Linked DNA regions of Cystobacter fuscus DSM 2262. The protein of the gene in region 1 binds, or shares a complex with, the protein of each later gene. Links are inferred from orthologs where the notes say so. Each region holds a gene or a part of one and is shown in the gene's direction. Other genes may lie near its edges.

Region 1 (3,829 bases):
GGGCGGAGGCAACTACCAGATGGCCGTGAGGGTGCGGAGCACCATTCCCGTCGCCCGCACCGTCCTCGTCGGAGAAACGCCGACGCTCGTGGGGGGGGAGAGCGTCACCCTGACCGAGTTCGTCTACCGCTATGAGGCGTCCCCGGATCTCGGCCTCCCCGAGGAGGAGCGCGTTGCCACGAACGCCGTCGTGCCGGCGGGCACCACCAGTGACAACAGCTACGTGCCCTTGACCGCCTTTGGCCCCCTGGCACTCGAGAAGCTGAGGGCGGCGGCCCCGGCGTATCCTGGGGTAAGCGTCATCTCCTACATCAAGGCCCGGGGCCGTCTGGGCTCCACCAGCAACGCGGAGAGCAACGAGTTCTCCTTCCCCGTGCAGGTGTTCGCCAGCGATTGTGAATCGAAGCCGCTCACTGCGGGTATCTGCAATTTTGGACAGGACGTGCGGAGCGCTTGTGGGCCTGCTCCCACCACTCCTTGACCCTCCACTCCCAGCCGCCTAGAAGCCAGCCGCCATGTCCTTCCGCACGCACCTCGAGTCCGTGGTCAATCAGGTAGATGGGTCGCTGGCCTGCAGCGTGATGGGGTTCGACGGCATCGCCGTGGACACCCACCAGAACGAGGAGGCGCTCGAGCTGGAGCTCAACGGGGCGTGGATCGAGTACGCCAACCTGCTCGGTCAACTCCGGCAGGCCGCCGAGTCGCTCAAGACGGGCGAGGTGCAGGAGGTCAGCATCAACAGCGAGAGGGTGCTGACGCTCATGCGCCTGGTGTCGCCCGAGTACTTCCTGGTGCTCGCCCTCCGGGCGGACGGCAACTACGGCAAGGGCCGCTACATCCTGCGGCTCACGGCGCCCAAGATCCGCGCCGAGCTGTAGGCTGGCGGGCGGACGGCGCGGTGCGCCGCGCCTTTCACTTTGCAAGCCGCGTCACCATCGGCTAGACACCCCGGACTTTTCGCGAGTCGTCCGAAGGAGCTGTCCATGGCCGGTGTCATCGATACATCCGAATTCCGCAATGGCCTGAAGATCGAGATCGACGGTGAGCCGTTCGTGATCGAGTACTTCCAGCACGTCAAGCCCGGCAAGGGCTCGGCCTTCGTGCGCACCAAGATCCGCAGCCTGCTGTCCGGGCGCGTGCTGGAGCCCACGATGAAGTCCGGTGACAAGGTGGGCGTGCCGGACATCGAAGAGAAGGCCATGCAGTTCCTGTACGTGCAGGACGGCGACTACTACTTCATGGACAAGCGCAACTTCGAGCAGACCTTCCTCAGCGAGAAGGTGCTCGGGGAGGCGAAGAACTTCCTGAAGGAGAACATCGACGCCGACGTGCTCTTCTGGAACGGCAAGGCCATCGCCGTGACGCTGCCGAACTCGGTGGACTTGAAGGTCAGCAAGTGCGATCCGGGCGTGCGTGGCGACACCGTGTCCGGCGCCCTGAAGCCGGCCACGCTGGAGACGGGCTTCGTCGTCAACGTGCCGCTCTTCATCAACGAGGGCGACGTTCTCAAGATCGACACGCGCGAGGGAGGCAAGTACCTCACGCGCGTGGCCACCGCGGGTTAGTCGGTTCATCGGGGCCCAGGGAGGGGACGCAACCGTGGCAAGCAAGCGCAAGGCAGTGCGAACCGAGTCCGCGTCCGGCGCGCGGACCGAGGGTATCCGCGTGGAGGGCAACAGCACCTCGCTGGACGTGGAGTCCCTGCGGCAGATCGTCGAGATCCTCGAGGCCTCGGAGGTAACGCGGCTCGACTGGCAGCGGGGCGATGAGCGTCTGCTCATCCGCCGGGGCCACGTGCCCTCGCCGACCATCGTGCACGCGGCGCCCATCACCCCCTCGGTGAGCCCCGCTCCCCTGGTGTCCGCCGCGCCTGTGGCCGTCGCGCCCGCCGCGCCCGCGCCGGCTCCCGCCGCCGCTGCCGCCCCCGCCGCGGAGAAGTCCGGCCACGCCGTCACCAGCCCCTTCGTGGGGACGTTCTACCGGACGCCGGCCCCGGATCAGCCCAGCTTCGTGGAGGTGGGTTCGGTGGTGAAGAAGGGCCAGGTGCTTTGCATCATCGAGGCCATGAAGTTGATGAATGAGATTGAAGCCGACGTGGCGGGTCGCGTGGTGGAAATCCTCGTGGAGAACGGGCAACCGGTCGAGTTCGGCCAGACGCTGTTCCGCATCGAGCCGGTCTGACATACGCGGGCGCTCCTCGCGCCCCGCGGAGGCACGACATCGTGTTCAAGAAGGTGCTGATCGCCAACCGCGGGGAGATCGCCCTGCGTGTCATTCGTGCCTGCCGGGAGCTGGGCATCGCCACCGTGGCGGTGCACTCCACGGCGGACGCCAACGCCCTCCACGTGCGCTTCGCCGACGAGTCGGTCTGTATCGGCCCGCCCGCGTCCAAGGAGAGCTACCTCAACATCCCCCAGCTGCTGTCCGCGGCGGAGATCACCCGCGCGGACGCCATCCACCCGGGCTACGGCTTCCTGTCGGAGAACGCCGAGTTCGCCAAGGTGTGCCAGGACTGCAAGATCCACTTCATCGGGCCGCGGCCGGAGATGATCCGGCTCATGGGCAACAAGGTGCGTGCCCGCCAGGCGGCGCGTGAAGCGAACCTGCCCCTGCTGCCCGGCAGTCCCACCGCGCTCAAGGACGCGCGCGAGGCGGAGGCCTTCGCGCGGGAGATCGGCTTTCCGGTCATCCTCAAGGCGGCGGCGGGCGGTGGCGGCAAGGGCATGAAGATCGTGCGCGAACCGGGCGCGCTGGCGCAGGCGTTCGCCACGGCGGCCGCCGAGGCCGTGGCCTCCTTCGGCAACGGCGATCTCTACATCGAGCGCTACGTCGAGCGGCCGCGCCACATCGAGATCCAGATCGTCGCCGACGAGCATGGGCGCGTCATCCACCTGGGCGAGCGCGAGTGCTCGGTGCAGCGGCGCCACCAGAAGCTCATCGAGGAGAGCCCCTCGGCGGCGCTCACCCCCGAGCTGCGCCAGCAGATGGGCGAGGTCTCCGTGCGCGCCATGGAGAAGCTCGGCTACAACAACGTGGGCACCATCGAGTACCTGCTCGACGAGAACGGGCGGTTCTACTTCATGGAGATGAACACCCGCATCCAGGTGGAGCACCCGGTGACGGAGCTCGTCACGGGCATCGACCTGGTGCGCGAGCAGATCAAGCTGTCCTCCGGCCAGCCGCTGCAGCGCAAGCAGGAGGACATCCAGATGCGCGGCCACGCCATCGAGTGCCGCGTCAACGCGGAGGACCCCGTCACCTTCGCGCCCTGGCCGGGGAAGATCACCGCCTACAGCGCGCCCGGTGGCTATGGCGTGCGCGTGGACTCCAGCGCGTACGAGAACTACACCGTGCTGCCGTACTACGACAGCCTGCTGGCCAAGCTCATCGTCTACGCTGAGGACCGGCCCACCGCCATCCGCCGCATGCAGCGCGCCCTGGGCGAGTACGTGGTGCAGGGCATCCGCACCAACATCCCCTTCCACCGGGCGGCCCTGGCCGAGGAGTCCTTCATGGAGGGCAACTACGACACCCGCTTCGTGGAACGCTTGCTCGCCTCCGAGACGGGCACCAAGCGCCTGCGCAAGGCCATCGAAGAGACCCCCTGAGAGACACCCTGACGGCTGCCTGTCTGCTCGTCACCCAGGCTCCTGATCCGACAGAGGGGCCAACCCGGTGGATTCCTTGACCCCCGAGGGATGATTCCGCTAGCCTCCCACCTCCCTCGCAGTCTCCTTGAAGGAAGCAGAAACCCCAGATTTTCCAGGGGGTTCGCTCGGCAGGAAGCCCACGCTCGATGGACAAGAACAAGATCATCGAAGCCGCCGCC
Region 2 (3,223 bases), on another replicon or contig:
TGCTCGGGCCCGGCGAGTTCTTCGGGGAGATGGCCATCATCTCCAACCGGCCTCGCAACGCCACGGCCACCGTGAGCGAGGACGCCAAGCTGCTGGTGATCGATCCCAAGACGTTCGAGGGGATGATCCGCGGCAACGCGGAGATCGCCGTGCGGATGATCAAGAAGCTGGCCGAGCGCCTGTCGGAGGCGGACGCGCAGATCGAGAACCTGCTGCACTCGGATCCGGTCAGCCGCGTGGTCCACCACGTGCTCCAGACGTGCCGCACGCGGGGGCGGCCCACGGAGGAGGGGATGGAGTTCGATCTGCCCCTGCGCGAGATACCCCAGCAGATCGGCGTGGGCGAGCCGGCCATCCGCAACGTGTTGGACAGGCTGGAGCGGGCGGGGTTGCTGGAGCGCGCGGGTGACAGGCTCACCGTGCAGGATACGGCGCGCCTGCACGACTTCCTCCAATACCTGGAGATGAAGTGGAAGTTCGGAGACCTCTAGCGTGAAGCTTCACGTCCTTGGCTGCCATGGTGGTGAGCTGCCCGCGTGCCGCACCACGTGCTTCCTCGTGGACGACGTGCTCGCGCTGGACGCGGGCGCTCTCACGAGCACGCTGTCGCTGGAGCAACTGTGCAAGGTCGACGACATCATCGTCGGCCACAGCCATTTCGACCACGTGAAGGACCTGCCGCTGATGGCCGATCTCATCATCGGCCGACGCGATACGCCCGTGACCATCCACGCCTCGCGCGAGTGCGCCCGGGCGCTGCGCGACAACATGTTCAACAACGCGCTGTGGCCGGACTTCACGCGCATTCCCACGCGCAAGGAGCCGGTCTTGCGCATCAAGCCCTTCCGCGCCGGCAGCACCTTCCAGGTGGGCCCCTACACGGTGCAGTCCATCCCGGTGCACCACCCGGTGGAGTCCTGCGGCTTCGTCATCACCCGGGGCCGCACGTCGCTCGCCATGAGCGGGGACACCGGCCCCACGGACAAGCTGTGGAAGGTGCTCAACCAGACGCCCACCCTCAAGGCGCTCCTCATCGAGACGAGCTTCCCCAACGCGCTGCAGCATCTCTCCGACGTCTCCGGCCACCTCACGCCCCGCACGCTCCAGAGCGAGCTGGCCAAGTTCGAGCGCGACGGGTGCTCGGTGCTGCTCTACCACCTCAAGCCCGCCTTCGTTCAGCAGGTGAAGCGGGAAGTGGCCGACATGCCCGTCGAGGTCCTGGAACTCGGGGATACCTTCGAGTTCTAGCGTGCATGGGTGTTGACGGCCCCCGGGCACTTGGGATTAACCGGGCCCTCCCATGGCCTGGTTCTCGAAGAAGCCCCGTATCGCCACCGCTCCCGAACCCATCGAAGCCCCCAGCCGCATGCAGGGTTTGTGGGCCAAGTGCGAGAACTGTGACGAGATCCTCTACCGGCAGGAGTTGGAGAAGAACCTCAACGTCTGCCCGCACTGCGATCACCACCTGCCCTGGCCCGCGCGCACCCGCCTCGCCACGCTGCTGGATCCCGACAGCTTCGAGGAGTTCGACAAGGAGCTCGAGCCGCAGGATCCGCTCGGGTTCACCGACTCGAAGAAGTACAAGGATCGGCTGAAGTCCACGCGCAAGGCGCTCGGGGAGAACGACGCCTTCATCTCCGGCGTGGGGCGCATCGACGGCAAGCAGGTGTCGGTGGGCTGCTTCGTGTTCGAGTTCATGGGCGGCTCCATGGGCTCGGTGGTGGGCGAGAAGTGCACGCGCGTCTTCGAGCGCGCGCACGAGCTCAAGTGCCCCGCCATCGTCTTCTCCGCCTCGGGCGGCGCGCGCATGCAGGAGGGCATCTTCTCCCTCATGCAGATGGCCAAGACGAGCGCGGCCATCGCCCGCTTCCGCAACGTGGGCAAGCCCTACATCTCCGTGCTGCTGCACCCCACCACGGGCGGCGTGGCGGCCTCGTTCTCGTGGCTGGGGGACGTGATGCTCGCCGAGCCCAAGGCGCTCATCGGCTTCGCCGGCCCGCGCGTCATCGAGCAGACCATCCGCCAGAAGCTCCCCGAGGGCTTCCAGCGCTCCGAGTTCCTCGTGGAGCACGGCATGCTCGACTCCATCGTCGCGCGCAAGGATCTGCGCGCCAAGCTCGGGCAGATCATCGGGCTGCTCGGCTAGTCGTCCTCCCCACGCCGCGCCATGCTCCCCCGGACGCCCGCCGAGGCCCTGGAGTTCTTCTCCCGGCTGAGCCCCTCCAGCATCAAGCTCGGCCTCGAGCGCGTGGAGGCGGCCCTGGAGGCGCTCGGCCATCCCGAGCGCCGCTTCCCCGCGCTGCACGTGGCGGGCACCAACGGCAAGGGCAGCACCTGCGCCTTCGCCTCGGCGGCCCTCCACGCCGCGGGCCACCGGGTGGGGCTCTACACCTCGCCCCACCTGGTGCGCGTCAACGAGCGCATCCGCGTGGATGGGGTGGAGATCTCCGACGAGTGCCTCGGCCAGCGCATCCTCGAGGTGCTGGAGCGTCACCCCGAGGCGGCCACCTCGCTCACGTACTTCGAGTTCGGCACCGTGGTGGCCTTCTGGCACTTCGCGCGCGAGGCCGTGGACGTGGCCGTGGTGGAGGTGGGGCTCGGAGGCCGTCTGGACGCCACGCGCGCCTGCGTGCCGCTCGTCACCGCCATCACCCCGGTGTCCTTCGATCACATGGAGTACCTGGGCAACACCCTGGGGGCCATCGCCGCGGAGAAGGCGGGCATCCTCAAGCCGGGCGTGCCGGTGGTGCTCAGCCGCCAGGAGCCCGAGGCGCTCGAGGTTCTCGAGCGGCTGGCCCGGGAGAGTCAGGCGCCCGTGCTCCTGGAGGGCCGTGACTTCCACCTGGGGCCGCGTCCCGGAGGCGGCCTCGCCTACGAGGGGAGCGGACTGTCGCTGGAGGGCCTGTTCCCGAGCCTGCGGGGCGAGCATCAGTGGCAGAACGCCGCGGTGGCCCTGGCCGCGCTGGAACAACTCTCCGCGCGGGGCGTGCGCGTCCCACCGGAGGCCCTGCGGACCGGACTCGCGGGAGCCCGCTGGCCTGGACGCCTGGAGGAACTCGGTGGCTCGCCCCCCGTGCTGCTGGATGGGGCGCACAACCCCGCGGGGGTGGGCGTGCTGCTCGAGGGCCTGCGCTCGCTCTATCCCGGGCGCCGGGTGCACTGTGTCTTCGGCGTGGTGGCCGACAAGGACCGGGGCCCCATGTTGCGCGCGCTCCTTCCCGCC

What was found. Proteins that work in one complex are often made in the same cells at the same time.
Region 2: the proteins of accB (region 1) and accD are in contact, whole or in part, in a solved structure (PDB 8UXZ), measured with the Escherichia coli proteins. The link is inferred for Cystobacter fuscus DSM 2262 from one-to-one orthologs.

Annotation. Positions count from the first base shown.
Region 1 is NZ_ANAH02000006.1:431,811-435,639, reverse strand. Bases 502-3,390 are described here. They hold accB (acetyl-CoA carboxylase biotin carboxyl carrier protein), read left to right. Parts: upstream 502-1,599; coding sequence 1,600-2,181; downstream 2,182-3,390. Other genes in these bases: accC (acetyl-CoA carboxylase biotin carboxylase subunit), read left to right, coding at 2,223-3,390; efp (elongation factor P), read left to right, coding at 984-1,565; D187_RS12160 (roadblock/LC7 domain-containing protein), read left to right, coding at 516-878. Outside these bases: D187_RS12165 (hypothetical protein), read left to right, coding at 1-481; more of accC, read left to right, coding at 3,391-3,608; D187_RS12140 (tetratricopeptide repeat protein), read left to right, coding at 3,797-3,829. UniProt on the Escherichia coli protein: This protein is a component of the acetyl coenzyme A carboxylase complex; first, biotin carboxylase catalyzes the carboxylation of the carrier protein and then the transcarboxylase transfers the carboxyl group to form malonyl-CoA.
Region 2 is NZ_ANAH02000005.1:258,021-261,243, reverse strand. Bases 471-3,223 are described here. They hold accD (acetyl-CoA carboxylase, carboxyltransferase subunit beta), read left to right. Parts: upstream 471-1,300; coding sequence 1,301-2,146; downstream 2,147-3,223. Other genes in these bases: D187_RS08645 (bifunctional folylpolyglutamate synthase/dihydrofolate synthase), read left to right, coding at 2,168-3,223; D187_RS08655 (MBL fold metallo-hydrolase), read left to right, coding at 493-1,248; D187_RS08660 (Crp/Fnr family transcriptional regulator), read left to right, coding at 471-491. Outside these bases: more of D187_RS08660, read left to right, coding at 1-470.